DNA from 4 places in the Vibrio sp. JCM 18905 genome. Region 1 is predicted to be linked to each of the others. Evidence: predicted binding sites of a transcription regulator. Region 1 holds the regulator's gene; each other region holds the start of a gene.
What was found. Region 1 encodes PurR, which represses purine synthesis genes. Its sites were predicted from a motif close to TNANGNAAACGTTTNCNTNA; they were not measured.
Positions count from the first base shown of each region.

Region 1 (6,128 bases):
TAATTTTTGTAAGCACATTCTGCCGTACATGTGGCTCTACAAACTTTTTGCGTACATTGTTATGCCACAGAGAAGCCAGCGAGAGTCTCGCCATCTTTTTATTCGTGAGGCCAAGAAGCTTTGCCAAAAAGAATTTAAACGTTGGTTTATTCTTGCTGCTGATGTAAATCCTTTAATGAAGTATTTTAAAGATCGAGAGTTACCCATTCCCACACTCTATTTAATGGGCGACAGAGATTACATGTTTATTAAGCCTGTTAAAGAAATGGTTGCGGCGCATAAGCTTAGTGTTTTACGAGAGATCCCCAACTGTGGTCATGTCTGTAATGTTGAGCGGCCTGAAGATTTCAATCAACATTCCATCGAATTTATTAAGCAGCAAACGGTTTCTGCTTAGCGCTGAATAAATCGATTGAGTAGGAGTAGGGGAGTTATTAAGGCTCCCCTATTTGATGTCCACATTGCCAACAAGCACCAAACTGCCCCTCGTTTACCTCATGGCACTTCGGGCACTGCCAATCTTGATACTCATTTCCATCGGATTGTTTGCGGTAGGCTTGTACTATTCCTTCTGCTTTTACTTGTTGTTTGGCGTCAAAAAGCCAGACATAAGGATCGGTATCATCACTAAACGGCAGCTCTCCTTTTAAACCGAAAATACCTTCTCCGCGGACTTCACAGTAGACTTGCTCGGTTTTCAATAATTCGCACACGATATGCGCTTCTGCTGGGTTTTTAGCAATGAATATTTTCATTAAACACGTCCACTTACTAATTATGAGTTTTGCTGACTCGGTGTTGGCCTTACTTTATTCATAACCCATTTAGTGATGATTGGAAACAGCCCCAGTAACGCAAAAGAGGCCAATACCGCAGGTGAAATAATGCCTGACAGGCTTTCAATTGTTGCTAACTGAGTACCGGCGTTTAAGTAAACTGCAGTGCCTGGCAACATACCTACTTGGCTAGTAAGGTAAAATCGACCTACAGACATTGGCGTTAAGCCCATCAACAAGTTGATAAGAAAGAAAGGGAATACCGGAATGAGACGCAAGGAAAATAGATAAAATGCACCGTCCTTTTCGACACCTTGGTTAATTGCGATTAACTTATTGCCAAACTTGTTTTGTACCCAGTCACGCAGCAAATATCGGCTGCTTAAAAATGCTAGCGTTGCACCCATAGTACTGGCGAAAGAAACCAGTAATAAGCTCGTCCAAAAACCAAATAGAGCCGCACCAAGTAATGTAACCACTGCAGCCCCAGGAATAGAAAAAGCGGTAATTGCAATGTAGGCAAAAAAGTAAATAGCTGCCGAAAAAACAAAGTTCTGATCGATGTATGTGGTCAGCGCTTCTTGTTGGGCTTTTGCATTTTCCAACGTTAAATACTGACTAAAGTTAACGCCTAAAAAGATAATGATCGCGACCAGGATTAGGCCTAATATCAGTTTCTTATTCATATTTATGATTCCAATTTGGGATATATGTAATAAGACAGAAGGAAAGTCGAAAAAATTTCACAAAAAAACCGCAGATTAGACTGCGGTTTTACAAGATAGTTTTTAAGGCCGACTTTTATTGGAGGCCATTCATCAACTCATCTCGGCGAGCTTGAGGTACAACGCTCCAATGAGTACCGTTAATAGCACCTTCTAGTGCCCATAACAGTTCAATGTTGACGGTTGCAGAGTGCGTATCTCTTATCGCTTTATAAGCGTTAAGTGCACCTTCCTCTTCCAGTTTTTCTACTGACTCAATGCCTGCTTTTTTTAGCATGCGTTCAGTAGCCAGTCGTAAGTTAGGCAAATCTTTTAAGCGATTAGGCTTTGTAGTTGCTTGCTGTTCTTTTTCAAGCTTTGCCTTTTTCAACGATTGGTTAGCTACTTCGATTAAGCGTTCGCTAGACTCCCATAAATCGTTGGAAATTGCGTAGTACTTAGTAACGACTGGGAAGCCACGTTTCTTATAAACGTAAGGCTTTAGCCCTTGTTTCTCGAAGTCAGATGAAGTTTGTTGGTCTGCTCTTATATGAAGCTGATTATTTACAACTAGTGCAAACATTGTTTCATCAGCGAATAGTCCGAAGCCACCAAACATTGAGCGCGACTTGATATTACCAAGTGCCTCAAATAGCTTCATAGAGTCTTTGAGTATCGGTTTATCCATGTTTTGTTATCTCGGTGTAATTAATATTACGCCACCAAAAGTCAGGTCCGAGAGAGTAGCAAACATGCGCAAAAGCAATGTCATTACAGGGTAAAGTCATCGCTTGCACACTTGCCATCGGTAACCCCGCTACCTTCCATATAGTATTATGGTTCAGGCCGGAGGCTTTGCGTCCCACCCTTTCGAATGGTTTGCCCTGTGCGTGACAGAATGAGCATACTTCGTATATTGAATTAACATCACGTTTTACCCGTAAAAGTGTGATTCTGGTTCAATAAAAAGTGTCGACAAGCGCATATTTGTGCATATTTGAGAATAAGGCGGGATGATCTCGAGGTTGTGAGGGTGTGTGATTTACCTACATATAAAACAGAGACTTAGAGATTCGAGATTTTTTGTCTAACAAACCTAAGTCAGGGAAAAGTTATTTAGAGATGAAAAATAAGCGCCCTTTTAGAGCGCTTATTTGACATCGTTATATTTGGCGAATTTTAGTTCATTTTCTTCACGGTGTTTCGAATTACAAGCTCAGGTTGCATTTCGAAAATTCGCTTTTCGTGTTCTTTATCTTTGATTCGCTCAAGTAGGATCTCGAACGCATTTTTACCCACACGACGTTTAGGTTGGTGGATAGTGGTTAACGGTGGAGAGAAGTATTCCGCAAGCTCGATGTTGTCGTAGCCGATCACTGAAATATCATCAGGAACTTTGATACCGTTTTGTTGTAGTCGGCTCATTAGGCCCAGAGCCATTGTGTCGTTAAAACAGAATACCGCTGTCGGACGTTTGTCCATTGCTGTAATTTTATCTGCGACTAATACGGCCGTATCACATTCAAAGTTACCTTCAAGGATCCAGTCTTCATTTACAGCTAGGTTTGCTTCGCTCATCGCGCGACGGAAACCTGCAATGCGTTCTTGGCAAGCAAGTTTTTCAAAATGACCGCTTAGACAAGCAATATCAGTATGGCCATTGTCGATCAGATGTTTGGTTGCGATGTAGCCACCTTCTTCTGAGTTATCCATGATCTTGTCCGCTTGTGAGCTTTCTGGACCCCAATCCATGACCACTTTAGGAATGTCGGCATGACGGTCAAGCATCTCTTTAAGCTCTTCGGTTAAGTCAGAACACATCACTAGGATGCCATCAACACGTTTTTCAGCCAGCATACGGATGTAATCGCGTTGTTTTTCGTAAATCCCACCCGTATTACACAGAATCAGAGTGTAGCCTTGGCGGTAACAGTAGCTCTCAACCCCGTCAATCACTTCTGAGAAGAATAGGTTGGTTGACTGCGTTACTAACATGCCAATCGTACGAGTTGAGTTGCACTTTAGGCTGCGTGCAACCGCACTTGGCGCGTAATTCAACTCGTCCACGGCTTTCATTACTTTTTCTTGCGTTGCTTCTGCAACGAAACGCGTTTTATTGATAACGTGCGAAACTGTCGTAGTGGAAACGCCGGCTAAGCGAGCAACGTCTTTTATAGTGGCCATAAATGGTGTCCTGTATCGAGCTACTGAAATATGTCGTGTTGGATGTACCTGATGCTCTAATGGTTTACACCCAGCAATCTAAGGTTGGCGCTAAGTGTTTCGGCAGCGGTTGGTCCAAGCACGACAAAAGGGTACGTAGCAGCATCGGTCGATGAATTTTATCTTTTTTCTATCTGATGAGAAATTGCCATCAACCTGTTAAAAAACACAAAAACCGCTATATTTCAGCGGTTTACATATAAATCATATTTAATCGTTTGCGCTCACATTTTAGCCCTATGTGGACTGACTAGCAATGTTTTCAGCAAGAGATTTGTGTATTTGAAGTCACATTTTGACTGCTAAATAACCAAGCGTCTTTGAGCTAAGTTAAGGCAAACGAATAATATACCCAACTTACTTACATTCAGTTATTTCAGGTATACAGGAAGCCCGATAGGCGGGCTCCTTAAAAATAGGCGGCAATTATTCCCCAAGAAGGTAAGCGCTGTCTAGTTTACAAAATGCAACTAATAGTTTCGCGACGCTCGAGTAGAACCCAAATTCGTCGAATTGTTTACATTTGTCTGCAAACTGAGGTAGCCAAGACATCAACTGTTGCTGGATAAAGTCGTTTTGTTTAACGAAGGCTTCTTCCATGTGTTTTTCTTGCTCAAGTTCGTTTGAGCGGATAATCATGTTGCCGAGAAAGTCGAGTTCAACGGCTAAGTGGTCAGCAGGCTCTTTTAGATTTTCATCTACTTGAACGCCAAATTCTGCCATCAACTTTTCCATTTCCTCGGCTGGCTTGTCATTCAGCAAACCTGATTCACCGATGTACATCGATGCGTAAGGAAGAGCGCCGTATTTTTCTGTCTTCAAAAACAGTTCACAAAAGTCAGCAGCAAGCTCCAATTGAGCGTCTTCACGATCTTGCAATCGGTTTAGCGCATCAACGAGGCTATCAACGGCTGGTTTCAGTGACTCATTTTCACCTAAACCTGCTAGAAAACTGCGAATTTCAACACTGTGGTAGGCTTCCAGCTCTTTCTCTGTTAGCTCTTTTGCGAACAAGCTCGAAAACCACCAGTAAATTTCAGCGCGTTTTTCATTAAAAGCTTTCACTTCTTGCATCTTGGGCTCCTGAATGATGCTTCAAGTTGTGCATCACAAAGTCAATTAGGGATATCCCCTAAGTGTAATCAATTAAAATGAATAGCAGTAACTATAATTATTATGTTTTATGGTCAAAAATTAACGTTTATTAATGGCGATGGGTAAGCTTGTTTTGAATCAATAAAAACGCTAAATCTTGCTTTTTAATGTATCTATGACTAGAAATGTTACTAGTTATGAATAGAATACGTCTTGGATAATAAGAAGACAGAAAAGTGGTGTAAATGAGCTATCACGTATTAGTCGTAGAAGATGATGTTGTAACTCGTAGTAAGCTTGCGGGATATTTCCAAAATGAGGGTTACCAAGTCAGCGAAGCAGAGAGTGGCGCAGAAATGCGTGAGGTCCTGCAAGCGGGCGATGTAGACCTGATCATGCTGGATATCAACCTGCCGGGTGAAGACGGCCTGATGCTTACTCGTGAATTACGTAGCCAATCGGATATTGGTATCATATTAGTAACAGGACGCACGGATAGCATTGATAAAATCGTAGGCCTAGAAATGGGCGCTGACGATTATGTGACAAAACCTTTTGAACTGAGGGAATTGTTGGTTCGCGTTAAAAACTTGCTGTGGCGTATTTCAGCAGCGCGTAGCGGTAGCGCGAAAGCGAACGAAACCAGTGAAGAACATATTGTACGTTTTGGAGAGTGGACATTCGACATTCAACGTCGTGCGCTGAGCCGTAACGGCGAACCCGTAAAATTGACCAAAGCAGAATACGAACTTTTGGTGGCGTTATCGTCTTACCCTAACCAGGTGTTAAGTCGCGAGCGTATTTTGAATATGATCAGCCACCGAGTTGATGCTCCCAATGATCGTACTATTGATGTTCTTATTCGACGTATGCGCGCAAAAATGGAGTTTGATCCAAAGAACCCGCAAATTTTTGTGACGGTGCACGGCGAAGGCTATATGTTTGCTGGTGATTAAACTGAACAAACCTAAGTCTTAAAAAGAAAAAGGAGAGCTTCGGCTCTCCTTTTTTGTGGTTTCAATATAGTACTACTTTGCTTCAACCATTGGTGTTTGGCCGACAGTATCACGCAATCTTTGCCAAATGCTGCCCAAGTACTCATGCCAATAAAGCTCCGTTTGTTCTAAGTAACGCGCTTTAGGTGAGTATTTATCCCAAGGTTGACTGATTTCGCTAATAGCTAAGAAGTTGGTCGGGGCTGGGATTGGTTTAATGCCTGCTGCGTTGAACTCATACAATGCACGGCTCATGTGGCTCGCAGAAGTGACTAACACAATCTCCTTTTGTTGAACGAATGCAGCCGCTTGACGCGCCTCTTCCCACGTATCTT
Region 1 is NZ_AP043879.1:1,058,624-1,064,751, forward strand. It holds gene ACZ5ZC_RS13125 (alpha/beta fold hydrolase) at 1-397, shown strand, start outside; gene ACZ5ZC_RS13130 (hypothetical protein) at 435-755, opposite strand; gene ACZ5ZC_RS13135 (TVP38/TMEM64 family protein) at 776-1,462, opposite strand; gene ACZ5ZC_RS13140 (TfoX/Sxy family DNA transformation protein) at 1,578-2,168, opposite strand; cyclic di-GMP riboswitch class I at 2,285-2,374, opposite strand; gene purR (HTH-type transcriptional repressor PurR) at 2,660-3,664, opposite strand; gene torD (molecular chaperone TorD) at 4,130-4,777, opposite strand; gene torR (two-component system response regulator TorR) at 5,044-5,754, shown strand; gene elyC (envelope biogenesis factor ElyC) at 5,827-6,128, opposite strand, start outside.

Region 2 (6,128 bases), on a different replicon from region 1:
CCACCATCCAAACCAAAATATTGGCGCGATTTGGCGACCAAGATGGCAATTGTGCTTGTGTTAAAAGCGAGCTGATTTGGTCGCTGTTAAACAACATTTTTAAGCTCGCTTTTCCATCAACCTGCCCATAGCTCAGTTGGGAAATGTAACGCGCACTTGAACCAAGTGCCTTTTTAATCACTGGATTGCTTAAAGAGGATTGAGAACCGGTCGCTCGAACAATCACATCCTGCATACCTTGTTGACGAGCCAGAGACTCACCGTCGTTCTGCTCACTGTCGATAACCACTTCGGCACGATAGATATCCACCTGAGTTAATGCATATACTGGTAGGGACAACCAACCTATCAGTAAGAGAGCTAAATAGCGCATAGTTTTTATAATCCTCTGAACAAGAACCCGAATAATAAGCAACTATCAAATCTTGAGCAAGGTAAGTACTGAGTAAATTGTCTGTATTATGACCAGCTTTGTTAACTCGGGTCTCAACGAGCACTCTAGCGTTGTTTTTCATAATAAACTCATTGCTTATCCAGCTATCTCAACAAGTTAGACAGTTCATTTTTCATCGTCACGCAAGACTCGTAAAAGAGGCCAATTTGCAAGCAACTAACTCTCAAAAACGCTATTTATGGGAAAGATTCAATCGAAAGTTTGATCCATGCAACGTTGCAAACGATTGCAGGATGATAGTATTCGCCGGATTTGTCTGCGTATCTTGAAAATAGGGAATTATTATGAAAAACGCGTTACAAGGCGCTCAAATGCTCTTTGTCGCTTTTGGTGCTTTGGTGCTTGTGCCGCTGCTAACTGGCCTTGATCCAAATGTCGCCCTCTTTGGTGCCGGTGTCGGTACTCTCCTCTTCCAATTAATGACTAAACGTTCTGTTCCCATCTTCCTTGCCTCTTCTTTTGCGTTTATTGCTCCTATTATGTTCGGTATCCAAACTTGGGGTATCGGCGCAACGATGGGCGGCTTAATGGCAGCAGGCCTGGTTTATGTGGCTCTAGGGGCGATGATCAAAGTGCGTGGTGTTGGATTTATCCATAAAATTCTCCCGCCTGTTGTCGTTGGCCCTGTGATCATGGTGATTGGTCTTGGCCTTGCTCCAACAGCAGTGAACATGGCGGTAGGTAAAACCGGTGATGGTGCTGCACAGCTTGTTAATGGTGATGCTGCGATCATCATCTCGGCGGTCTCACTGCTCACAACCATTGTACTAAGCGTGTTTGCAAAAGGCTTTTTGAAGCTCGTTCCAATTGTCGGTGGTATTCTTGCAGGTTACTCTGTTTCTCTATTCTACGGTGTGGTTGATTTCACTCCAGTAACACAAGCAGCTTGGCTAGCTATGCCAAACTTCACCGCGCCAGAGTTCAACATAAACGCAATCTTGTTCATGATTCCTGTCGCTATCGCACCTGCGGTAGAGCACGTAGGTGACATGCTTGCTATCTCAAACGTTACAGGTAAAAACTACCTGAAAAAACCTGGCCTTCATCGCACAATCGCAGGTGACGGGGTGGCAACTATCGCAGCCTCGATGGTGGGTGCTCCACCAAACACCACTTACAGTGAAGTTACAGGAGCGGTAATGCTAACCAAAGCATTTAACCCTGTGATCATGACTTGGGCTGCGATCACTGCAATCGTACTTGCATTGGTAGGTAAGCTAGGCGCGGTTCTTCAAACGATTCCAGTACCTGTCATGGGCGGTATCATGATTCTGCTGTTCGGCTCTATCGCCACAGTAGGCCTCAACACACTGATCAAGAATAACGTTGATTTACATAAGTCTCGCAACCTAGTGATCGTTGCCGTAACACTTGTATTTGGTATTGGCGGTATGGCTTTCGGTATTGGCGAGTTCAGCCTACAAGGTGTGAGCCTATGCGGTATCGTGGCAATTATTCTTAACCTTGTGCTACCAAACGATTTAGGTGAAAACCACGTTGTAGATAACGCACAAATGGAAGAAGAGAACGCGAAATAGTGCGTCTGCGCTGCTTTACTGAGTGGCGCATTTTATTCTTCTCGTATTATAGATATAAAAAAGGCTTGGTTTTCACCAAGCCTTTGTTTTTTCTGTTCAGTCGTAGTAATACATTAAAGAATTACTTAGTACCGAAGATCTTATCACCTGCATCACCTAGACCCGGTACGATGTAGCCTTTGTCATTTAGCTTCTCATCGATGGCCGCAGTGTATAGCTCCACATCTGGGTGTGCTTTTTCTAGCGCTTCAATACCTTCTGGTGCAGCAACAAGTACCAACACTTTGATTTGGTTACAACCTTTCTCTTTTAGAAGATCAATCGTAGCAATCATAGAACCACCCGTTGCAAGCATTGGGTCAACAACAAGCGCAATACGCTCATCGATGTTAGAAGCAAGCTTGTTGAAGTAAGGAACTGGCTCAAGTGTTTCTTCATCACGGTAAATACCAACAACACTGATACGTGCGCTTGGCATGTGCTCAAGAACACCGTCCATCATGCCTAGACCTGCACGTAGGATTGGTACTACGGTTACTTTTTTACCTTTAATTTGGTCTACTTCTACCGGACCGTTCCAACCATCAATGGTCACTTTTTCTGTTTCAAAGTCTGACGTTGCTTCGTAAGTAAGTAGGCTACCGACCTCAGTCGCTAACTCACGAAAACGTTTTGTGCTGATGTCACCTTCTCTCATTAGACCAATTTTATGTTTTACTAGAGGGTGCTTTACTTCAACAACTTTCATGTCCATCTCCGGCTATAGTTGGCAATATTTAAACAAACCTTCAGATTATACATGATTTTTACAGGGATATCAGGATAAATCACTAAAGAAAAAAACAGACGCAAACGTTTGCTATCTATGTTTAAGCACTGTTAGAATAGCGCCGTTTTCATATCCAACTTAATACCGAGGACTTCCCTGTGAGTGGTAACAACTCTTCTCTTAGCTATAAAGACGCTGGTGTAGATATTGATGCAGGCAACGCGCTTGTGGATCGTATTAAGGGTGCGGTAAAACGTACTCGTCGCCCTGAAGTTATGGGTGGTATCGGTGGTTTTGGCGCGCTATGCGAATTGCCAACCAAATACAAACAACCTGTACTGGTTTCTGGTACTGATGGCGTAGGTACTAAGCTTCGCCTAGCACTGGATATGAACAAGCACGACACTATCGGCATCGACCTTGTTGCGATGTGTGTAAATGATCTTATCGTGCAAGGCGCAGAGCCACTGTTCTTCCTAGATTATTACGCAACAGGCAAACTAGACGTTGATACCGCAGCGGATGTTGTTTCAGGCATCGCGGAAGGGTGTGTTCAAGCAGGTTGCGCCCTAATTGGTGGCGAAACTGCGGAGATGCCTGGCATGTATGAAGGCGAAGACTACGACGTAGCTGGTTTCTGTGTTGGCGTAGTCGAAAAAGAAGACGTGATTGACGGCACGAAAGTCGCTGCTGGTGATGCACTTATCGCTGTTGGCTCAAGCGGCCCACACTCAAACGGTTACTCCCTTATCCGTAAAATCCTAGAAGTATCTGGCGCAGATAAGAACGAAGAACTAGCAGGTCGCACTATCGGTGAGCACCTACTAGAACCAACGAAGATTTACATCAAATCAGCACTTAAGATGATTGAGAAACACGACATCCATGCGATTTCTCATATCACTGGTGGTGGTTTCTGGGAAAACATCCCACGCGTGCTGCCCGAAGGCACAAAAGCAGTTATCGATGGTAACAGCTGGGAGTGGCCAGTGATCTTCAAGTGGCTACAAGAGAAAGGCAACGTCGACACACACGAAATGTACCGTACATTCAACTGTGGTGTTGGTCTAATCGTTGCACTACCTAAAGACCAAGCGGAAGCCGCGGTTGCTCTTCTTCAAGAAGAAGGTGAAAACGCATGGGTGATTGGTCAAATCGCACAAGCTGAAGCGAACGAAGAGCAAGTTGAAATCCAATAATTTGCAAATCGAGCCCACAAGATAAAAAAGAATGAGGACACTAGATGACTAGGTCCTCATTTTGCTATCTAGAACACTAAAAACCATTCTATTAGTAGGTAGTTTAGAAGCTACATAACTCCAACCTACAATACCAAGGCACTCTCGACATCATGAAAAACCATACCCTAAAAAACATTGTGGTCCTCATCTCGGGTAACGGAAGTAACCTGCAAGCTATCTTGGAAGCTTGCGAAGACAGCATGCCAAACGCACGAGTGGCAGCCGTGTTCTCTAACAAAGCCGATGCTTTTGGTTTAGAACGTGCAAAAAACTTTGATGTAGACGGTCACTTTGTCGACCCTAAAGCATTCGACTCGCGTAAAAGCTTTGATGCAGAGCTAATGAGTCAAATCGATGAGTACCAACCAGACGTGATTATTCTGGCGGGCTACATGCGTATTCTGAGCAGCGAGTTTGTTTCTCATTACATGGGTAAGATGATCAATATCCACCCTTCTCTTCTACCAAAATATCCTGGGCTACACACACACCAGAGAGCAATAGATGCTGGCGACAAAGAACATGGTACGAGTGTGCACTTTGTAACGGAAGAGCTTGATGGTGGCCCTGTCATACTGCAAGCAAAAGTTCCGGTGTTCGAAGACGATAATGCTAGTGTACTTGCAGCACGTGTGCAGGCTCAGGAGCACCGAATCTACCCTATGGTGGCTAAGTGGTTGGTAGACGAGCGGTTGATCATGAAGGATGGTAAAGCCTATTTAGATGGCGCAGAACTTGGCGCACACGGCTACGCCTCCGATGAGTAGTCCTGAATACTAAACTCCAAACACAAAAGAGCAGCCTGAGAGCTGCCTTTTGTTGTTTTGAAACTTATAAACTTGATTCAAGAAAGCCGCAGTGCGACTAGAAACCTAAAACCCAACATTCTAAAAAATCCCATAACCACTTGAGTAACACAACACTCGGAAAGTAGATTCTGAATCTGGTTCGTTCCTCACCGTTCAGAATAACGTGGTGTTTCATGAGAAATTTCTATCAGTTACGTCTTTCCAGCAAGCCTTAGCGAGACTTGGAGGCTAGAAAGTATGAGAGTTCACCAGTATCCGCCCTCGGTTTAAACGCATAAAAATAAAGCTCGCGATTAAGCGAGCTTTACGAGTTGTTCCGAATTAACCGCTATTCTAACGGCTCAGTTGGCGCCTGATTGCCCGGTTTCGCCGCTGCAAACGGCACATTCACCAGTTCAGAGGCATTGTTTTTCACTAGTTCACCTAGGTGAAACAAGCCGTACTCGCCAGGTTTCATCCGCTGCCAAGCTTCGTTACCCGTTAAAGGTTGAGTCGCGATCACAGACACAATGTCGTGTGGCGTTGTTTCTTCTTGGAAGTTAATTTCCACATCTTCATCAAGCAAAGCGGCTTTACCAAACGGTGCGCGTCTCGTGATCCAATACAAGTGATTGGTGCAATACGTCATTACATACTCACCATCACTCAGAAGCATGTTAAATACACCCTTCTCTCTTAGCTCATCACAACATTTAGCAACATATAAGAATACCGATTCCATATCCTTTGGCGGCTCAGGATATCGATCTTCCATTTGCTTCAACAACCAGCAAAATGCCAGTTCGCTATCTGTCTCGCCGACAGGTCGGTGTCGACCCGTATGTAAGTCTTGATAGCCTGAGAGCTGACCGTTGTGCGCAAACGTCCAATACCTACCCCATAACTCACGTGTAAAGGGATGAGTATTTTCTAAATTAACACCACCACGATTCGCCTGTCGGATATGACTAACGACAGCACGACTCTTGATAGGATAATTTTGCACTAACTCTGCAATTTGCGACTCACAACTTGGCTTGGGATCTTTGAAAGTTCGAAAACCTTTCCCTTCGTAGAAGGTAATTCCCCATCCGTCACGGTGTGGGCCAGTTCGACCTCCACGCTGCATGAGCCCGGTAAAACTGAAACAAATATCCGTCGGAACATTAGCGCTCATACCGAGCAATTCACACATGATTTAAAAAACTCCCTAACAACACAGCTCGAAAAGGTGGCCGTGAAACGACTATTCCATCTCTTTTTCAATCAACTGAATGATGATATGAATAATCTTAATATGAATTTCCTGAATGCGGTCCGCATAACCAAAGTGTGGCA
Region 2 is NZ_AP043880.1:1,007,490-1,013,617, reverse strand. It holds gene ACZ5ZC_RS21380 (DUF2066 domain-containing protein) at 1-373, opposite strand, end outside; gene ACZ5ZC_RS21375 (uracil-xanthine permease family protein) at 739-1,992, shown strand; gene upp (uracil phosphoribosyltransferase) at 2,114-2,740, opposite strand; gene purM (phosphoribosylformylglycinamidine cyclo-ligase) at 2,920-3,960, shown strand; gene purN (phosphoribosylglycinamide formyltransferase) at 4,113-4,769, shown strand; gene ACZ5ZC_RS21355 (class II glutamine amidotransferase) at 5,140-5,985, opposite strand; gene lpcA (D-sedoheptulose 7-phosphate isomerase) at 6,037-6,128, opposite strand, start outside.
Region 2: purM (phosphoribosylformylglycinamidine cyclo-ligase) is a predicted target of PurR. The motif match lies at 2,837-2,856, and genes of this name have one in related genera.

Region 3 (6,128 bases), on a different replicon from region 1:
ATTGGTGGTACTGGCTCTAGCAGATCCATATTCGCTTCATAGAAGGAATCAATGGTACCCACGTCGCGCCAGTAGCAATCCTTATCAACGCGCCCTTTACTGCCACAAAATTGATAAGCATAAACGGATTCCGTATCAATCAGCTTAGGTATGATGTCTTTTCCGAAGTCATGGCTTGATGAATCGAGTTTTGAGTCGTCTTCGAGTGCTTCTTTTAAAACATCCATGTCAAAGATATAAATCCCCATGGAAACGAGGCTTCTGGTTTTACTTCCTGGAAGGGTAGGTGGGCATTCTGGTTTTTCTATAAATGAAGTAACTAGCCCGTTTTCTGCGGTGCCCATTACCCCGAATGCTGAAGCATCCTCTACGGGAACATCCATACAGGCAACGGTGAGCTTAGCACCTTTCTCTTTATGCTCTTCAAGCATCGCGGCGTAGTCCATTCGATAGATATGATCGCCGGATAACACAACCACATACTTCGCGTCATTGCGCGATAGTAACCACATGTTGTGATAAATCGCATCAGCGGTTCCTTCATACCATGCACCACCTTTGCGCATTTGAGGTGGAACCGCAGTAATGTACTCGCCAAGCTCTGGATTGAATATCGACCAACCATCTCGCAAGTGTTTTTGAAGTGAATGAGATTTGTATTGGGTCAAAACAAGGATTTTACGTAAACCTGAGTGTAAACAGTTGGTTAGTGTGAAATCTATAATTCTATACTTTCCGCCAAAAGGTACTGCTGGCTTGGTTCTATCATCGGTGAGTGGGCTGAGTCTAGACCCCATCCCTCCAGCTAAAATTACGGCGAGTGCGTCTTCCATATTGTTCCCTTTCCCTTTTTTGCATGCATCAAAACGGTGCTAACCAGGAGGAAGTGGTTTACAGCGCAGGGGTTTTGAAAATGCTTCTGCTGATGTGTTTACTACTGCAAACTTTAGTACAAGATTCGAGCCATAGAATATCTCTTTAAAAATCAAAGGGGTTAAAAGTTCATCGCAAGGCAATTGCACCACATTGGTGAAGTGCTAAGTAGGCCGTGCATCAAATTGGCGCAAGATTATAGGGAAGGGGAGAAAATAAGTATGGATTTACAATGTAAAGTGGAGATAAAACAGTAAGATAAAGATAATCAAGCACGCCTCTTCGTCTGTCCAAAGTGAGTGGATATAGAAGTAAACCACTCACTCTTTAAACGTGCTTCCTTTATAGTCAGCTATACGTTGACGTTACACTAAGAGAGACCGACGATATTTCCTTCATCATCAAGGTCTAAATTCATAAATGCAGGTTTATCAGGCAAACCTGGCATTGTCATCACCGTACCGGACAACGCATACACAAACCCAGCGCCAGCACACAGACGTAACTCGCGTATAGGGACGGTAAAACCTGTTGGCGCGCCTTTGACAGCGGAATCTGTTGTTATCGATAATGGGGTTTTCGCTATGCAAACCGCTAAGTTGTTAAAACCTAGATTTTCAAAATGGTTGAGCTGTTCAGTAGCAAGAGAACTCATTTTTATATTGGCGGCACCATAGCCAGCTTCACACACAGCCATAAGTTTTTCGTGTAACGATTGTTCTTTACTGTATAAAGGACGAAACTCTGTAGGCTGGGCACAAGCGTCAATAACATGTTGAGCTAACTGAGTTGTGCCTTGCCCGCCTTGCGCAAAAGCGGTGCTGATAGCGACTTTAACTTCCGGATTAAATTTCTGAGCCAGCTCTTTAAGTATTTTAAGCTCTTTCTCACAATCTTGCGGAAACTGGTTAATAGCGACAACAGCTGGAATGCCATATTTATGGACGTTATTAATGTGCCATTTTAAGTTTTCAAATCCCGCTTCCAATGCTGCTTGGTCTGGATTAAAAATGGAATCTGGAATGGCCATACCTGGTCGTAAATCGTAGTGTCCAGAATTTGCTTTGAGGCCGCGTAATGTCGCTACTATCACTACACAATCTGGCGCCTTGCTGGTGGCGGCAGCTTTAATGTTACACGCTTTCTCAAATCCCATGTCCGAACCAAACCCCGCCTCTGTTACGGTGTAACTTGATAGTTTTAGCGCGATATCGTCGGCAATAATGGATGAATTTCCATGGGCGATGTTTGCAAACGGGCCTGCGTGAATCAACGTAGGAACGCCTTCCAGAGTTTGCATCAGTGTCGGTGCTATGGCCTCTTTTAATGTCACTGCCATTGCTCCTGCAACTTGCAGATCCTCAGTGGTTACCGGGTTTCCGTTCAAATCGTACGCTACGACAATTTTCCCAATACGCTGACGTAAATCTTTCAAATCTTTAGCCAGTGCAATGATAGCCATTAACTCAGACGCGGCAGAAATATCGAACCCTTCGTCGCGTTCGTATCCATTGATGACTTTTCCTGGCTCATTTAGCCCAATTTTGACTTTACGTAGTGCACGATCATTATGGTCCATTACTCGTTTCCAAGTAATGCTTGCCGTATCGATTTTAAGTGCCTTTAATCCAGTACGTGCTTCAAAGGCATCATAGCCTTCGCGTTGTTCATGATACAAGCGAGCATCAAGCGCGGCTGAAGCTAGATTATGCGCCGCCGTCACCGCATGGATGTCACCAGTAAGGTGTAAGTTCAGTTCTTCCATTGGAGCAACTTGGGAATAACCACCGCCAGCAGCACCGCCTTTAATACCGAATACAGGCCCCATAGAAGGTTGTCTAATACATGCGATAACGGATTGTCTAAGCTTAGCTAAACCTTGCGCCAGTCCGACAGTTGTAACGGTTTTTCCTTCGCCAAGTGGGGTAGGAGTGATCGCAGTAACAAGCACAAGCTTACCGTTATCATTCTCTTTTAGCCGCTCCAAACATTTTGGATGGACTTTGGCTTTGTGCTTCCCGTGAGTGTCATATTCTTCGGGTAGTAACCCTACTTTTTCCGCAATAACATCAATAGAAGAAAGTGGTGTGTTTCGGCAAATTTCAATATCTGACTGCATGGATAATCCCTAAAGTGACTCGCAGGTAGTGTTGAAAAACAATCTGAGTTGGAGCAAGTATTATTGTTGGGCAAACGTTTGCTCGGTGATAGTACAGTTTCGATTCGGTATGTAAAGAGTTTACTGCTCTATACTGTGCTACATACTAACAAAATCTACTATTTACTGCGCCAGATCAAAACAAAAAGGCCACCAAATGGTGACCTTGATGTATTTTTAGCTTTAAAGCTGTGATCTTAACGATCCCAGTAAGTTTCTTCTAAGCTATCTTCTCGTTCAGGAAGTGCTCGCGATAGGCGAGGAGAGTGTTGCGTCAACACTTCATAGCTTACTCGGTTTGCATATTTACAGATCTGAGAAAGTGATGAGTAAGTCAAACAGCGTACTTCGTGCTTTTCTGAGTTAGGCACTTCTTTTTGATGGAAAGAGTTTGCAGCCATATCATGCAGTAAAGCAGAAAGCGCCGCATCACCTGCGCCGTTGGTGTTCTTAATCTCTAGTGGACCACCTAGGTAAGGACCAATGTAAGAGTATACCTTCATTGGCTTCTCACAATCTCCTTTACGCATCGCACGACTAAATTCGTATTGGTTAAAGGCTTCAATTGAACCTTCAAGAATGTCGTGTGTGGTTTCTCGTTTTACTTTTTCGTCGGTGTAACCTGCCATGTATAGGCCATTTGGCCCTGCAGTACATAGAACAAGATCGACCCACTCAAGTGCTTTATCAGCAGCCGCAAGCGGTTCTGTCTCGCCTGTTAATGCGGCGCCTTCTTCTTCATTCATTGCAACAACAGATATGTTCTCGCGAATGTACTCTTGCCACCACTGCGCGTTACCTTCGATAACGTATTTCGTGCCTAAAGTCAGTACAACAGGGACATCGTGCTTCTTGGCAAAGTCGATTGCTTTTTGTACCGCTTTCGGCATTGGATCCTCTTCTTTGCCGCGCATGAGGTAAGAAGAAACAACCAGAGCTGATGCTTTCTCAAAGATCTCTTCAGGAATGCTTTCTGGAAGTAGTTGGTTCATGTGACCTTCATTGATAGCAAATGTGCGTTCGCCATCTTGAGAAATCAAGGTATAACAACGACCAATAGGACCATCTACCGTTTGTAGGTGGTTGAGGTTCATGCGTGAAGACGTGCGGCAAAGGTAACGGTAAGCAAAAGAACCAACTTGAATGTTCTTGGACATCACACCGAGCAAAACGGATTTGCTATCCGCCAATACTGAGTAATTGTGGAGCGTGTTGCCAATCGTGTCACCTGGGTATTGGTGTGTGATCAGGCCTTGCTCAACCAGTTCTTCGTAAAGTGCATCTGCTTTGCTTTCTTCAAGAACGAGTGAATGTCCTTTACTTAGGTTGTATTTTTCTAAAAACGCATCATCTACACGCGCTTCGATATCTACGATGGTTTGACCGACACCAACAATAGTTGGGCGATATAGCTTAGGCGCTTGTCGGATTTGGTTTACTAATGGATCTCGAGCGTGAGTTGGGAAGTAGTGTTTAGATTTACGCTGACCAGGAAACTTCATGCTTGTTCTTGAGTGAGAAAAAAAAGAGGCGGGATTGTATCACAAAAAAATGAAAATCGTGGCGTTTTATTACAAAGAAGTTTGCCCGCTGAAAAAATCAGCGAGCTGGAGAAATTGCGACCAAGATAGCCTAAATTGCTGATGCTTATAGTACTACAATTGGTCGCTTTTCAGATTGTTGATCGGTTATTTTCTTTAACAACGAGCTTGGAGCTACCCAAAATTAGCTGCGTTACTTTTTCACTTCAGTAGGCTCAACGTAAGCCTTGGTACCCCAAAGTGGAACTGTCGATAGGCTGTGCTTAAAGCTACCGTCTGTCTCTTTTGTTGTGTAAGATAGGTAGAGTAAGGTTTGGTTGTCTGCATCATAAATTCGGCGAACCTTCATTGTTTTGAAGAAAATACTTTTTGACTTCTTAAATACAATTTCGCCAGACTTACTTTTATCTATTTTTGCAATCATTTCCGGCGTGATTTCGCCAGTCTGACGACATGATATTGAGCTGTCACTTGGATCCGCTAAGCTAAAATCGGCTTCGATAGAAGCTATATGACACGTTACCCCCGTGACTACCTCGTCTTTTAATTCACCTACTTTGATGTCTTTCAAAGTAAACCAACCGAGTCCTACATCAGCAACATCGTTATCTGAACAACCAACCAGCGTAGTAGCAAGCAATGCACTTAACAGCATCTTTTTCATTATTTTTGTCCTTAACTAGGAAAGATATTGATGAAATCTATCAGAGGTTTGCAACTAAAACAAAATTTAGCCAAGGAAAGGTCTACGTACGCTAGGTTTGTTGTGAGCTTCATGCTAATGTACTGCTCTAAACGAAATGATGAGTTAGAGTGACCATACTTTCTCCCAATATGTTTGACTTTATATCGCTTGTCGCTCTGTCTAAGCTTCACTCTATGTGAGAATGAAACACTCTGCACATTTCGTTTTGCAACTAAGGTATCAAAATGAATGAACAACAGTTAGCCAGTATCGAGCGTAAAAATGCATGGCTGTATGATCTGGTTGAAGTTGAATTTCCAACACCAGAGAGTCTGAAAGGGCGTGATGTCTATTTCAAAGCACTAGAACAAGCAACCTATCAAGTGGTCGACAAAGACACGCTACTTGAGAGTAATTCTGAATTTAGCTCTGACGATATTTTTCTGGTCGATTTTCACCGACTTACTATCATGTTTTCTGTCCTGCAGTCTCAGCGTTGGGATCAACAGTACGATAAAGATATGATTGTGGAATATCTCACTCAGATAATTCTAACGCCAGATTTTGAATTATATGTTGGTTTTAAATCTGGAGCTCCAATTGGTGCCGCTATTATTAGCCACCTTGAAGGAAACACGCTTATCTCTGATGTCGCGGTTTCTGAATCAAAATACAAGAGTTCGTTTGTGGCGGATCTTGCTAAAAGACTAAGTACCGAACACAAGCTTTTAGATTCGGTGATTATTGAAAGCTAATTTGTGCACTCAAATGCATAAAAAGCAAAGCAAGATGACGATAGGTGATCTTGCTTAGAAAAAATGTAATTGCTCCCCTCTATTTCCATGAAATGCCAAGCTCGTCGTTTCAACAA
Region 3 is NZ_AP043878.1:1,764,683-1,770,810, reverse strand. It holds gene glgC (glucose-1-phosphate adenylyltransferase) at 1-833, opposite strand, end outside; gene ACZ5ZC_RS07760 (formate--tetrahydrofolate ligase) at 1,244-2,992, opposite strand; gene ACZ5ZC_RS07755 (inosine/guanosine kinase) at 3,229-4,533, opposite strand; gene ACZ5ZC_RS07750 (CreA family protein) at 4,766-5,236, opposite strand; gene ACZ5ZC_RS07745 (hypothetical protein) at 5,503-6,012, shown strand.
Region 3: ACZ5ZC_RS07760 (formate--tetrahydrofolate ligase) is a predicted target of PurR. The motif match lies at 3,059-3,078, and genes of this name have one in related genera.

Region 4 (6,128 bases), 270 kb from region 1:
AGGCACTGGAAAGTGGCGAACAGGTAAAACTGTCAGGTTTTGGTAACTTTGATCTTCGTGACAAGAATGAACGACCTGGTCGTAACCCGAAAACCGGTGAAGATATTCCAATTACTGCTCGACGTGTAGTGACTTTTCGCCCGGGTCAGAAGTTAAAAGCTCGTGTAGAAAACCTGAAGAAAGTACAGTAAGCCGAATAAATGGATCACGCTAAGGCGTGGTCTTTTTTTTGCGTAAAACTTGTGTCGCATATAAACGAAAACCACCGCAATGCGGTGGTTTTTCTGTTTTTGAGTATATCTTAATGATATGGATTACGCTGCTTCTAGGTGCGTTGTTAAGTATGGTTGCCATGCTTGTTGGTACAAGTTTTTAGACTGTGCACGCATGTTGCGAATAGAAGCGAGTTCTAGTTCGCTTAGTTTGCGTTTCTCCATCATCGCTTGGCGTTCTAGTTTCTGGATTTTTTCGTATAGGTCGTGTTCAGGACCGCTTTTCACATCTGCGATGGCTTTTAAGTGCAGTTGAACTTCGGCAACCAGATTTGTCTTTGGTAAACGAACGAGTAAGTTCAAGTCTCTATAGCCTGAAGGACCAGGTTTTTTGAAGCGATTTTTTACTTTAACAATTGTTGTTTCACGCTCTAAGGTTTCATAAATGGAGACTAAGCTCGCGACGTCTTCAGCAACAATCGTGGCACGGGCTAGGTCAGTAATGCGTTCGACTTTTCCATCTAACTCCAAAGCTATTTTTTCTTCTGCTCGTTGTTTGGACTTTACGCCTGCGAAGTATGGCTGAGCATCATTAAGAAGTGCGGTACTTTTACAGATAGTTTCAAGCTCAAATTGTGCTTGGTGAGCTTTGCTGTAAAGAATGTCGAAGTCAGTGTATGGCTGAGTTGGAGTTGCGTCGATTGACTGAATACCATACAAGCCGCTAAGGCTATGTTTAAAGAGTTTCGAACAAACTTCGTTTTGGCTTGTTGAACGATTTTGATCGCCACTCGGCGCTGGGGTAATTGGAAGTGCGGCAAATGCCGGTGCACGGCTAAGTACCAAAAGCATCAATGCTGTAGTACGAAGAAATAAGCTCATTCACTCTCCTTAACTTGCTTGTACTTAGAAAATAGGGAACATAAAGGTCGCTAAGTTCGGCAAATCAGGTACTAACTTATTAATGGGGTCATTACGAAAGATTCCAAGGTTTCAGTTTTGTCTTGAAGTGGAATCGTGCGTTAGATCACCATTTCTCTTTTCTTTATTCTGTTTATCAGACAAAGGCGTGGTTCCTATAAGAACGTTTACATCCTATCACCGCTGTATTAACCAAAGATGAACGGCATAGACAAATTGAAAAAAATCGTTAGTCTTACTTCTCAAAATGAAAATCAGCCGACAAGTAGAAAGTAAAATGAGAGACCAAGAGTTTTGGCATAATAAATGGGCCAGTAATCAAATCGGATTTCACTTGGAAGATGTAAACCCGCTATTACCTGCATATTGGCAACACACAAACCCAAAGCGTGAAGACAAAGTGTTAGTGCCTTTGTGTGGAAAGTCAGAAGACTTGATTTGGTTGGCGATGAAGCATGATTCAGTTGAAGGTGTTGAGCTGAGCCATATCGCTGTTCGTGCCTTTTTTGCTGAACATTTTTATACGCCAACCGTGACGCCTGTTAATGGTATGCACGAGCTTTATCAATTTGATGAGCTCTCTATTTATACTGGGGACTTTTTCACTGCACCAGTATCTCAAGCCGATATCATTTATGATCGCGCCGCGTTGGTTGCTTTACCGAAAGATATGCGAGAGGAGTATGTAGAGCGTCTCAAGCAACTTTTGAATCCAGGCGGTCGTATTTTGCTTGTTACACTCAACTATCCTCAAGAAGAGATGGCAGGGCCTCCATTTAGCGTGCCAGTCGAAGAGATTGAGCAGTTATTTTCAGGTTACAAAGTTACCTGTTTGAACGTAGATGAAGCTGATGAAAACCATCCTAAAATTGCGAAAAAAGGCTTAAGTCGCTTCTCTGAAGAAGTGTACCTAATCGAGAGTGAATAGGTTTTTTTGGTTTGTAAAACGAAATAGCGCAGCAATTTGAGCTGCGCTATTTTTGTATAAGTGGTTCGTATTTAATAAGTGATATTCACTTTTGCTGCACTTTCAACAGCATCTTGAACGGCTTCTTCGGTGGTTTTTCGTCGCGTAAGGACAACACCTAAACGACGGCGACCATCGATTTCTGGCTTGCCGAATAGACGAACTTGCGTTTGAGGTTGAGCTAAGGCTTTGGTTAGGTTGTCAAAGCGAATGTTTGTGGAAGTCCCTTGCCCAAGAATAACGGCCGACGCAGATGGACCATATTGTACGATATTATTAATCGGCATTCCGGTAAATGCACGTACGTGGAGAGCAAACTCAGACATTTCCTGCGAAATCATTGTGACCATGCCTGTATCGTGTGGGCGAGGAGAGACCTCATTGAAAATGACCTTATCGCCTTTAACAAATAACTCTACACCAAAGATGCCGTAGCCACCGAGTGCGTTGACTACTTTCTCTGCCGTGTATTCTGCTGCTTTTACTGCGTTTTCTGACATGGCTTGCGGTTGCCATGATTCGCGGTAGTCGCCATCTTCCTGACGATGGCCAATTGGAGCACAGAAGTGAACACCGTCAACGGCTCTTACAGTCAATAAAGTGATTTCGTAATCGAAGTCGATAAAACCCTCCACGATCACGCGACCTGCACCCGTACGTCCGCCTTCCTGTGCGTAATCCCATGCCTTTGCAACGTCGTCTTCGGTCTTGATGACACTTTGCCCTTTACCTGAAGAGCTCATAACTGGCTTTACTACGCACGGTATGCCTACATGCTCAACCGCGGCTTTGAAGTCTTCAAAAGTATCTGCAAAACGATAAGGTGATGTCGTCAGTTCTAGTTCTTCTGCAGCCAAACGTCGGATACCTTCACGATTCATTGTTAGCTTGGTTGCCTTAGCGGTTGGAACAACATTCAGCCCTTTTTCTTCAAGCTCTACCAGTTTGTCGGTTGCGATAGCTTCGATTTCAGGTACGACGTAAGTAGGTTGTTCCTTCGTAATAACTTCTTCTAAGGCGCTTCCATCTAACATATCGATGACGTAACTACGGTGAGCAACTTGCATCGCTGGAGCATTAGCATAGTGATCACAAGCAATCACTTCTAAACCAAGTCTCTGACATTCAATTGCGACTTCTTTACCGAGTTCGCCAGAGCCTAAAAGTAATACACGGGTAGCATTTGCGCTGGTTGCAGTGCCAAACATAGTGTTCCCTTACAAAATAGAGTGGTGAGACAGAAATTGCAGGAGATCATACTGAAGTTTTATGACAAAGCAAACGTTTGCTTTTGGTTTTTAGGCAATAAAAAAGCTCTACATGCAGTAGAGCTTTTTATACTGAAATTGTCGCTTATACGTTGACAAAACTAAGTGGAATATCTGGATTCAACGCTTCTAACGTTGATTGCGTATCAGCCAAATGACTGATCTTGCCTTCTGAGTTTTCTACCAGAGCAGCGGCTTTGATATTGTCAAAAGTTTCACCCGCAAGTAGTACTTGGATCAGCGCAACTTGTAATGGCGGCAAGCTAGGGTTAAACGCCGCATTTTCCGCATAAGCACCTTGGAATACACGGCCGCTAGCCATTTCTAATGCTAAGCCACTCAAGTTGTTGGTATATGGTGAGTGGCTCATGTTCATCGCTTCAACAGCGCTTTGAATTAGAGTGTCTTCATCATCGCATGAGAACTGATGCTTTACTTCTGCCATTAAGCCGGATTCGATACCGAGATCGTTTGGTCCAAAGGCTTCAGGTAGGTATTCATGCAGCGACTTTTCTTCGCGTTCTGGGAGCTGAATTTTAAGCTCGTTTGCGGTAGATAACTCGTTCATGAACTGACGGCAGTGACCACATGGGCTGAAGTTAATAGTGATATCTTTAATACCACGTTCACCTTTCATCCAAGCGTGGCTAATTGCAGACTGCTCAGCGTGAACTGTTTGACCTAACTGAACACCAAAGAATTCCATGTTGGCACCGAAGTAAAGGCGACCTGAGAGACCACGAACGATAGCACCGACATAAAATTCAGAAAGAGGAGCATAGGAATATGCTGCGGCAAAAGGAAGTAGAGCAACACGAAGCTCTTTATCTGATAGACCGGTAGCTGAAAGCAACTGCTCAAACTGTTGAACTGAAAGCGTAGCATCAAAATCATCAGCTTGGATGATAGGAGCAAGTTGTTTGGAAAGTGCTTCTGGAGCGCCTGCTAGCGCCTGTTCAATGCGACTTTTCATGTTGAATCCTTGTTATTGCATGGACAGTTATTCTATGTGAAGGATAGAAATGTTCCGTGCGTTAGATCACGATAAATAATGCAATTGATAATTCTGTTACATAATTAGAGTGAGCTCACACATGTATTCGATTGCACTGACGTGAAGCGTTATCTCCGTCTCACAATTAACCATATCAGTATATATTCATATGACCAAGACGCTGGGATATGTTAATTACGATGCCTACATGTCCACACAACGTTATTCCTAGATATCTAAGCAACGTTGAGTCAGTAATATTGCACTGAATGTTAAAGTTATTAGTGTGTATCTCGTCAGAGTGCCTTAACGATCTTACTAGAACGGGTTGTTAGATGAGGTAATACAGAATTCTGGAAGGGATAAGGAAGAAACGGGAAGGCCACGGCCTGCCGGAAGGAGGGCAGACCGAGAGCGCTTAACTATTGATATAGCCAGACAGCCAAAGCAAAAAAGCTTGGAGCCAAAATAGAAGTGATGATGCCGCATAAAACCAATGCGAGTGATGAGAACGCGGCATCAATGGGCTGTTTCTCTGCACATGTCGCGGTGCCTAAGGCATGAGACACGGTACCCATTGTTAGGCCACGTGCAATCGGGTGTTTAATTCCAATTAAGTTGTAAATTGGGTATGCCAAAATCGCGCCCAATAAACCAACAATCAGAACCAAGATCGCCGCAACGGCAGCTTCACCACCGAGGTGACTCGAAATTTCCATTGCTATTGGCGTAGTGACGGATTTACCCACTAGACTTGCGATTAAACTGATATCCGCTTTGAAAGCGACTGCGATCAAGGTGGTTGTCATCATCGACATCACACTGCCTACTGTGCAAGCAAAAGTGATGATTCGCCAGTTTGCTTTAATCTGTGGTAGTTGTTCATATAACGGGTAAGCCAGAGCAACTACGGCTGGTTGAAGTAAAAAACTGATCCCTTCGTTATCCGCATAATACGTTTCAAACGGTACATTTAAGTAAGTAAGCAAAGGAATGAGCACTGCAATACTGATTAGCAAAGGATTTGCTAGAGGATTATTCACTTTGATTGCGATTTGGCGCGCGACAAGAAAAACCGCAATGGTAACAACTAACCACATATCAGTGCTTCTCCTTTAGCAAGTAGTCCAGCAGCCAAGCGAGGCTGACCAGTACAATGAGTGAGCCTCCAACTGCGCTAGCAATGATAGGGAGGGCATTAGCGAGTAGCATATCGAAATGTTGCATTAATCCCACGCTAATAGGAACGAACAACAAAATCATGTAGCGGATAAATAGCGTGGCGCCCGGTTTGACCCAATCGACCTTTACAAGCCCAAGAGTCATGGAGAAAAACAGTACGAGCATACCGATGACACTTCCTGGGACGGAAACGCCAGTGAACTTTTGAATGGTAATTCCGATGCCAAGTGCCCCCATGATGAGGAAGATTGAAATGAGCAGTTGGATCAGTTGTAAGAATCGTTCTTTAATCATTTTGACAGTATATAAACAACAAGCACACCATAAGGTGCGCTTGTATTAGGAGGAGTTAAGAAGCTAAGCTCTCTACATAACGGTACACGGATTTTAATATCGCAATCTTCTTTTCGTCACTTTCATGTTCGTGAACTAAGTTTTCTAAATTCAGCATGTACTCTTCAATTTGGCTTTCAAACACTTCTCGACAGTGTAATGCCCAGCGTCTCTGTTCTTGTTCGTCTAATGTGCCTGGGAAGTTACGCGCACGATAGCGGAACAATAGAGGTTTAATGCGCTTGTCATCA
Region 4 is NZ_AP043879.1:1,329,176-1,335,303, forward strand. It holds gene ihfA (integration host factor subunit alpha) at 1-191, shown strand, start outside; gene ACZ5ZC_RS14325 (RelA/SpoT domain-containing protein) at 315-1,094, opposite strand; gene ACZ5ZC_RS14330 (thiopurine S-methyltransferase) at 1,411-2,061, shown strand; gene purT (formate-dependent phosphoribosylglycinamide formyltransferase) at 2,133-3,308, opposite strand; gene cdd (cytidine deaminase) at 3,454-4,341, opposite strand; gene ACZ5ZC_RS14345 (LrgB family protein) at 4,785-5,462, opposite strand; gene ACZ5ZC_RS14350 (CidA/LrgA family protein) at 5,464-5,838, opposite strand; gene sbcB (exodeoxyribonuclease I) at 5,894-6,128, opposite strand, start outside.
Region 4: purT (formate-dependent phosphoribosylglycinamide formyltransferase) is a predicted target of PurR. The motif match lies at 3,374-3,393, and genes of this name have one in related genera.